DNA from 2 places in the Pedobacter sp. NO84 genome. Region 1 is predicted to be linked to the other one. Evidence: riboswitches for the same ligand, from Rfam matches in the RefSeq annotation. Region 1 holds a riboswitch; the other holds the start of a gene.

What was found. Region 1 has a riboswitch for S-adenosylmethionine ahead of metH (methionine synthase). Riboswitches for the same ligand answer to the same signal wherever they lie in the genome.
Region 2: it holds a riboswitch for S-adenosylmethionine, as region 1 does, so the genes downstream of both, AC6H0V_RS06225 (homoserine O-acetyltransferase family protein) here and metH (methionine synthase) in region 1, are expected to answer to the same signal.

Annotation. Positions count from the first base shown of each region.
Region 1 is NZ_AP046575.1:2,823,313-2,826,741, forward strand. It holds gene murQ (N-acetylmuramic acid 6-phosphate etherase) at 1-8, shown strand, start outside; gene AC6H0V_RS12345 (hypothetical protein) at 106-672, shown strand; gene AC6H0V_RS12350 (Bax inhibitor-1/YccA family protein) at 708-1,454, shown strand; SAM riboswitch class I at 1,583-1,697, shown strand; gene metH (methionine synthase) at 1,932-3,429, shown strand, end outside.
Region 2 is NZ_AP046575.1:1,418,744-1,422,172, reverse strand. It holds gene AC6H0V_RS06230 (homoserine dehydrogenase) at 1-619, opposite strand, end outside; gene AC6H0V_RS06225 (homoserine O-acetyltransferase family protein) at 689-1,744, opposite strand; SAM riboswitch class I at 1,959-2,071, opposite strand; gene AC6H0V_RS06220 (MBL fold metallo-hydrolase) at 2,431-3,429, shown strand, end outside.

The DNA.
Region 1 (3,429 bases):
AGGGATAAGCGTTTGGCGCTAAGCGTCTTGCGTAAAAACCAATTCTATAAATTAATCAATTGCGTTATCAAACGCTTAACGCTAGTCTCCTAAAGCCACACGCTAATGCACGAAATAGAACCCTTTTACTTATGGAGAGATGATTATATTGCCGCAGAAGATGAGCGATCTCCATTCTTTAATACAGAATACTCAGAATTTTACTTCGACAAGCAGCTTTATAATTTCCTTATTCACCCCCAATGGGACGCATTCGGCTCGAACACGCTATACATCAAAGTTATTTTTGTAGACTACGAAAAGCAGTATGCGATAATAGAATTGATGGGCGAATGGAATGATGCGATTAATAACGACATCATGCTGCTAAAAAGAGAGATTATAGAGCTAATGGTTGATGAGGGCGTAACCAAGTTTATCCTAATCGGAGAAAACGTGCTCAATTTCCATGCTTCAGATGATAGTTATTACGAAGAATGGTTTCAGGATGTGGAAGAAGGCTGGATTGCTGGGATTAACTTTAATGAACATGTAATCAAAGAGTTCCGCGATAATAGCATCGACTATTACATTAATTTTGGAGGAGAACTGGACGAACTGCATTGGAGGAAATTAAAGCCCCGGCAGTTTTACAAAAAAGTTGAAGAATTACTGACAAAAAGATTAAATTAAACGCTTATTTTTATACTATTAAATCATTATAATCAATGAACGAACAAAATTATAACTATCAAGATGATAGTGTTATCCAAATTGAAGAAGGAAGCATTTCGAAAAAATTCTTCGCCAATGTATTTTTATGGATGTTTGTGGCGCTAAGTTTATCAACTTTGGCTGCGTTATTCATGAACAGCTTACCAGGTGCTCAGGGATTGATTAGAAACCTAGAAACAGGTAAACCTACAACACTCGGCTACATTGCTACGTTTGCACCGCTAGGTTTGGTTCTTTTGATGGGTGCTGGATTTAGCAGATTGTCATTTGTTTCTTTACTAGGTGTCTTTGCCTTATTTGCTATATTATTGGGAGTTAGTTTAAGCTCTATTTTGATTTTTTATAACCTCGGATCAGTTGTAGCGTGTTTTGTTGCAGCAACAGGAGTATTCGGAGTTATGGCTTTTCTAGGTTATACTACAGAAGTGGATTTAAGCAAATTTGGACCAATTTTAATGGTTGGTGTTGTGGGATTAGTGATTGCTAGTCTTATAAATATGTTTATAGGAAGCGAAAGATTTGATTATATCATGAGTTTTTTCGGCGTCGCTATCTTTACTGCACTCACGGCTTATGATGTACAAAAAATAAAAAGAATAGGCCTGGGCATAGAAGAAAGTGGGGATCAAATGGTAGCCACGGATTCAAAAAAGCTAGCCATCATGGCCGCCCTTTCTTTGTATCTGGATTTCATTAATATCTTTTTATTCTTGCTACGCATTTTTGGAAGCAGAAAATAGGCGCTAAGCTTTTACGATCAATCCAAACATTATACCGAAGGCCGTGCATATTTGCATGGCCTTTGTAATTTTATTTGGTTTAATTCGTGTATTTTTGGAATTGACAAGGCTTTATTGCATTTTTGTATTGCTTATAAAGAAAGGCGGAGGGATTAGACCCTAAGATGTCTTAGCAACCTGTGCTTACAAGGTGCTACATTCTATCCAGTTCCAATTAGTTGTGGGAATTGGGAAAGATAAGTTTTAGACGATAGTCTATCTTTCTGAATAAGTCATTAAATTATCTTATAGTGCGTAAAATATCGAGAGCCGTCGTGCTGGGTATGTATTTGAATCTTCCAGATATAAAATGTAGTACGCTTATCAAGAAACACTTGATATTGGAACTACTTATTATTTAAAGAATAGCGTTCAGAGTTAAGTTAAAGAGTAATAAAATGCTCCACGCCCCATGCTCTACGCTCTACGCAATACTAAATGGATATTAGAGAAGAGCTACAAAAACGAATTTTAGTAATAGACGGTGCAATGGGCACCATGATCCAACGCTATACCCTAACCGAAGACGACTTTAGGGGCGAGCGCTTCAAGGATCATCCCTGTGATGTAAAAGGCAATAATGACCTGCTGAATATTACAAGACCAGACATAATCAAGGCCATCCACCTCGAATATTTAAAAGCGGGGGCTGATATTGTTGAAACTAACACCTTCAGTACGCAACGAATTTCTATGGCCGATTACCAAATGGAAGAACTCTCGTATGAGATGAGCTTTGAAGGGGCCAAAATTGCCAAAGCGGCAGTAACCGAATTTATGGCAGCCAACCCAGATCGGAAGTGCTTTGTAGCAGGCGCAGTGGGGCCTACCAATAGAACCCTTTCTATGTCGCCCGACGTGAATGACCCAGGTTACCGGGCCATTTATTTTGATGAACTGGAGGCCGCTTACTATGAGCAGGTGCGCGGTTTGGTTGATGGAGGGTCGGATGTACTTTTAATTGAAACTATTTTTGATACGCTTAACTGTAAAGCCGCAATCGTGGCGATCAAAAAATATGAGGAAGTGGTTGGCAGGAAACTAGAAATCATGATTTCTGGTACCATTACTGATGCCTCAGGCAGAACATTATCTGGGCAAACCGCCGAAGCTTTCCTAAACTCAATAAGCCATGCCAATCCGCTTAGCGTTGGCTTTAACTGTGCCTTAGGTGCTAAAGAAATGCGTCCACATATCGAGGAGCTTTCTGAAAAAGCGGGATGTTACATTTCTGCCTATCCCAATGCTGGCTTGCCAAATGAGTTCGGTGCCTATGATGAATTGCCTCATGAAACCGCTCACTTGGTCGAAGATTTTATCACTTCTGGGTTTGTAAATATAGTTGGCGGATGCTGTGGCACTACCCCCGAACACATTGGCTGTATCGCCGAAAAAGCAAGGAAAATACAGTCCCGAAAAATTCCAACCATAGAACCCTATTTACGCTTAAGCGGATTAGAACCGGTTACCATTACCCCCGAAAGCATTTTTGTAAATATAGGCGAACGTACCAATATCACTGGATCGCCCAAATTCTCTAAACTTATCTTAGGTGGCGATTACGAAGCTGCACTTGCCGTTGCCCTACAACAAGTAGAAGGAGGAGCGCAGATTATTGATGTAAACATGGATGAGGGAATGATTGATTCGGAGGCGGCCATGACTAAATTCCTAAACCTCATTGCTTCAGAACCTGATATCGCCAAACTGCCTATCATGGTGGATTCTTCTAAATGGACAGTTATTGAGGATGGTTTAAAATGCATGCAGGGCAAAGGGATCGTAAATTCAATTTCTTTAAAGGAAGGTGAAGATAAATTCCGAGAAAGTGCCCGAAAAATTATGCAATATGGCGCTGCAGTTGTAGTGATGGCATTCGATGAGCAGGGCCAGGCAGATAATTTTGAAAGAAGAAAAGAAATCTGTAAAAGAAGTT
Region 2 (3,429 bases), 1.4 Mb from region 1:
ACCCATAAGCATGGGCTGTTGCTATCGTTAATTTATATTTGGGATCATAACCACCTACATCTAAAATTGGATCGGTTTCTGCAAAACCCAAATCTTGTGCTTGTTTTAGCGCAGTTTCATAGGCTAATCCTTCATTAAATATCTTCGACAAAATGTAATTCGAGGAACCATTAAAAATTCCACTAATTCCATGCAAAAGTTCATTGTCATAATATTCTTCCAGATTACGAATAATGGGGATACTTCCGCATACCGCACCTTCGTACAGTAGCGACGTACCGTTCTCGGCCTGCAAACGTACAAGTTCTTCTAAATGGGTAGCAATCATTTTCTTATTGGCCGATACCACATTTTTTCCCAACTTCAGCGCCGTTTTTACAATCTTAAAAGCGGCATCTGCATCGTCTATTAACTCTACAATAGTGTTAATCTCTGGATTATTTAAGATTTCTTCATGCGATGTGGTGAAAAGATTGGCATTTAACGTACGTTTCTTTTCAGGGTTTTTGATCGCAATCTTTACCACTTCCAAATTTAGGTTCTGACTACGGATGATGTCGTTTAATCCTTGTCCTACAACCCCAAATCCAAATAATCCTATTTTTAATTTCTTACTCATAATATGTATGTTAAGCGCATGGCGCATGGCGCTGCATAACGCTTATCGCGCAACGCCTATCGCTATTCACTATGCTGTTCTAAATTTTATAATTTTCTTGTTGCTGCTTTCCTTCAAAAAATTGCCGATGATATTGGTGAGCTTATCGGTTTCAATTAAAAACCCATCATGCCCATATGCACAATTAATGGTATTGAATTGCGAATCTGGTATATGATTGGCCAAGAACTGTTGCTCGATAACTGGGAACAGGATGTCGTTTTCAATCCCAATTACCAATGTATTGGCATTTATTTCGCGAAGTGCTGCTGTAATACTTTTTCTTCCTCTACCCACATTGTGGCTATCCATCGCCTTGCTCAAATACCAATAACTATAGGCATTAAACCGTTTACATAACTTTTCTCCCTGATAATTTTGATACGAAGAAGCCCTAAAGCCGGTAGTTTTATCGTTATTGCTTTCTAATTGAGTATCGGCATAGGCCTGATAGGTTCTGTAGGAAAGCAGAGCGATACTTCGTGCTACTTTTAAACCTTTAGATCCACCTTGTGGCTGATTGGAATAAAAAGTACGATCGGCACTGATCGCCAAGCGCTGACTTTCATTAAAGGCAATGCCCCAAGGAGAATGAACCGCATTTGTGGCAACCAGAATTAGGTTCTCAATGTTCTCGGTTTTGGCCAACGTCCACTCTAATGCCTGTTGGCCTCCAAGTGAACCTCCAATTAAAACCTTGATATTTTTTATATCCAAATGCTGTGCTAACAAGTGATGTGCTGCAGCTAGATCTCGGATGGTAAACTCAGGAAAAGAAAGGTAGTAGGGCTGCCCTGTAATTGGATTTAAGCTCAATGGATTTGAAGTGCCATAATTGGAACCCAATATGTTTGCGCAAATTATAAAATGTTCTTCTGGATTAAATAATGCATTACTTCCAAATAATCCTTTCCACCAATCCAATACATCTGCGTTGGCTGTTAACGCGTGACATGCCCAAATTACATTATCTTTTTTAGCATTTAACTTGCCGAAAGTTTGATAGGCAATTTCTAGATTGCGCAATTTCTTGCCGTTTTCTAATTTGAAAATTTTAGTGTGTTTGTATGTAATTACTGATGACATTGACGTAAAGTTGGAAGGTTGGAAGATTAAAGTGTTAGCATGTTGAAATGTTAGAATGAGGGGAGGAACAAATCCTATAATCCCATAATCCTACAAATCCTAGTACAACAAATTCTAGTACAACATTTAATCTCAGCAATAAACTTTAACCCTTTGGGCTTTACGTGTGAGGGTTCGCTAAAGAGCGAAATTGAATTTAAATTTTTCATCTTCTAATTTATATTTCCAATTAACACCATGCTAATCGGTCAGGAATTGGCACCTTCTCCATTTGGGAGGGTTGCCAGTGGGTCTAAGAGCCTGTCTCTCGCCACTTCTTTATAAATCAATACTGTGAAGTAATTGACTTTTATCTCGCTTTCGCCAAATAATATTCCAAATATAGGATTGTTAAATAATTATTGCAAAATTTAATTTTGATTTAAAGTTAAGTATCTGTAAAATAGGTATATAAATTTATTTTTATGTGTAATCAGGATTAATTCCTTCTACCACCTCCTAATTTTTGTAACAAAATATTCATCTATTGTTTACCCGACATGATTAAACCGATGTTAATAAACGGTGCAGAATAATATTTGGTTAGCTAATTCTCAAGGGTATTATGATAACCCATCCGATGAGTCACCCGATGAGCCATCCGATAAGCCGAATAAATTTTATATCATTGCCTTAAATTTTAGTAAATGTATATCGCGGTAACCATCCTTTTAATCCTATTCTTAGTAAGCTTTTACATCACGCAGTTGCCCGTTTTTGGAGAAAGTCCTAAAGGCGAAAGATTGGAAAGGATACAGTCGCAAGAGTTATATGTCAATGCGGCGTTTCAAAATCAATCTCCAACACCCATGCTGCCAGCCGAGGTATCGTATTGGACGATGTTCAAAAAAATGATCGAGGGCAATGAGAACGGTAGGCCAAAAAAAACGCTTCCACATGCTCAACCTGATTTTAATTCCTCTCAAGATTTCAAGATTACCTGGTTTGGTCATTCTTCTTATCTTATCCAGGTTGACGGATTCAATATATTGGTTGATCCCGTGTTTTGCGAAAGGCCGTCACCATTCCAGTTTATTGGAACAAAACGATTTGAGGGAACCGATTTTGTTAAGGTAAAAGATCTTCCAAATTTAGATTTGGTTTTAATTACACATGATCATTACGACCATTTAGATTACCAGGCAATCTTAGAATTAAAAGAAAAAACGGCTCATTTCATCACCTCTTTGGGGGTAGGAGCCCACCTAATGAGATGGGGTATTACAGCGGATCAGTTAACAGAATTAGCTTGGAATGAGCAAACATCGCCTTTGGCTAATATTAATTTTACGGCCTTACCCGCCCGTCATTTTTCTGGCAGACAGTTTAAGCGAAACCAAACCTTATGGTCGTCTTTTGTACTAAAAACTAAAAATCATCAAGTTTATTTGGGTGGGGATTCTGGTTATGATGATCATTTTAAGAAAATTGGCGAAAAATATGGTCCGTTTGATTTGGCTATCTTAGAATGCGGACAATACAATAAAATGTGGCCATTGATCCATTTATTTCCCGAACAGGTGGTTGATGCTAGCTTGGACCTAAAAGCGCAGCAACTGATGCCCGTACATTGGGGCAAATATAAATTAGCGCTGCACGATTGGGATGAGCCCATTAAACGATTGATAAAGGCAGCATCAGAAAAA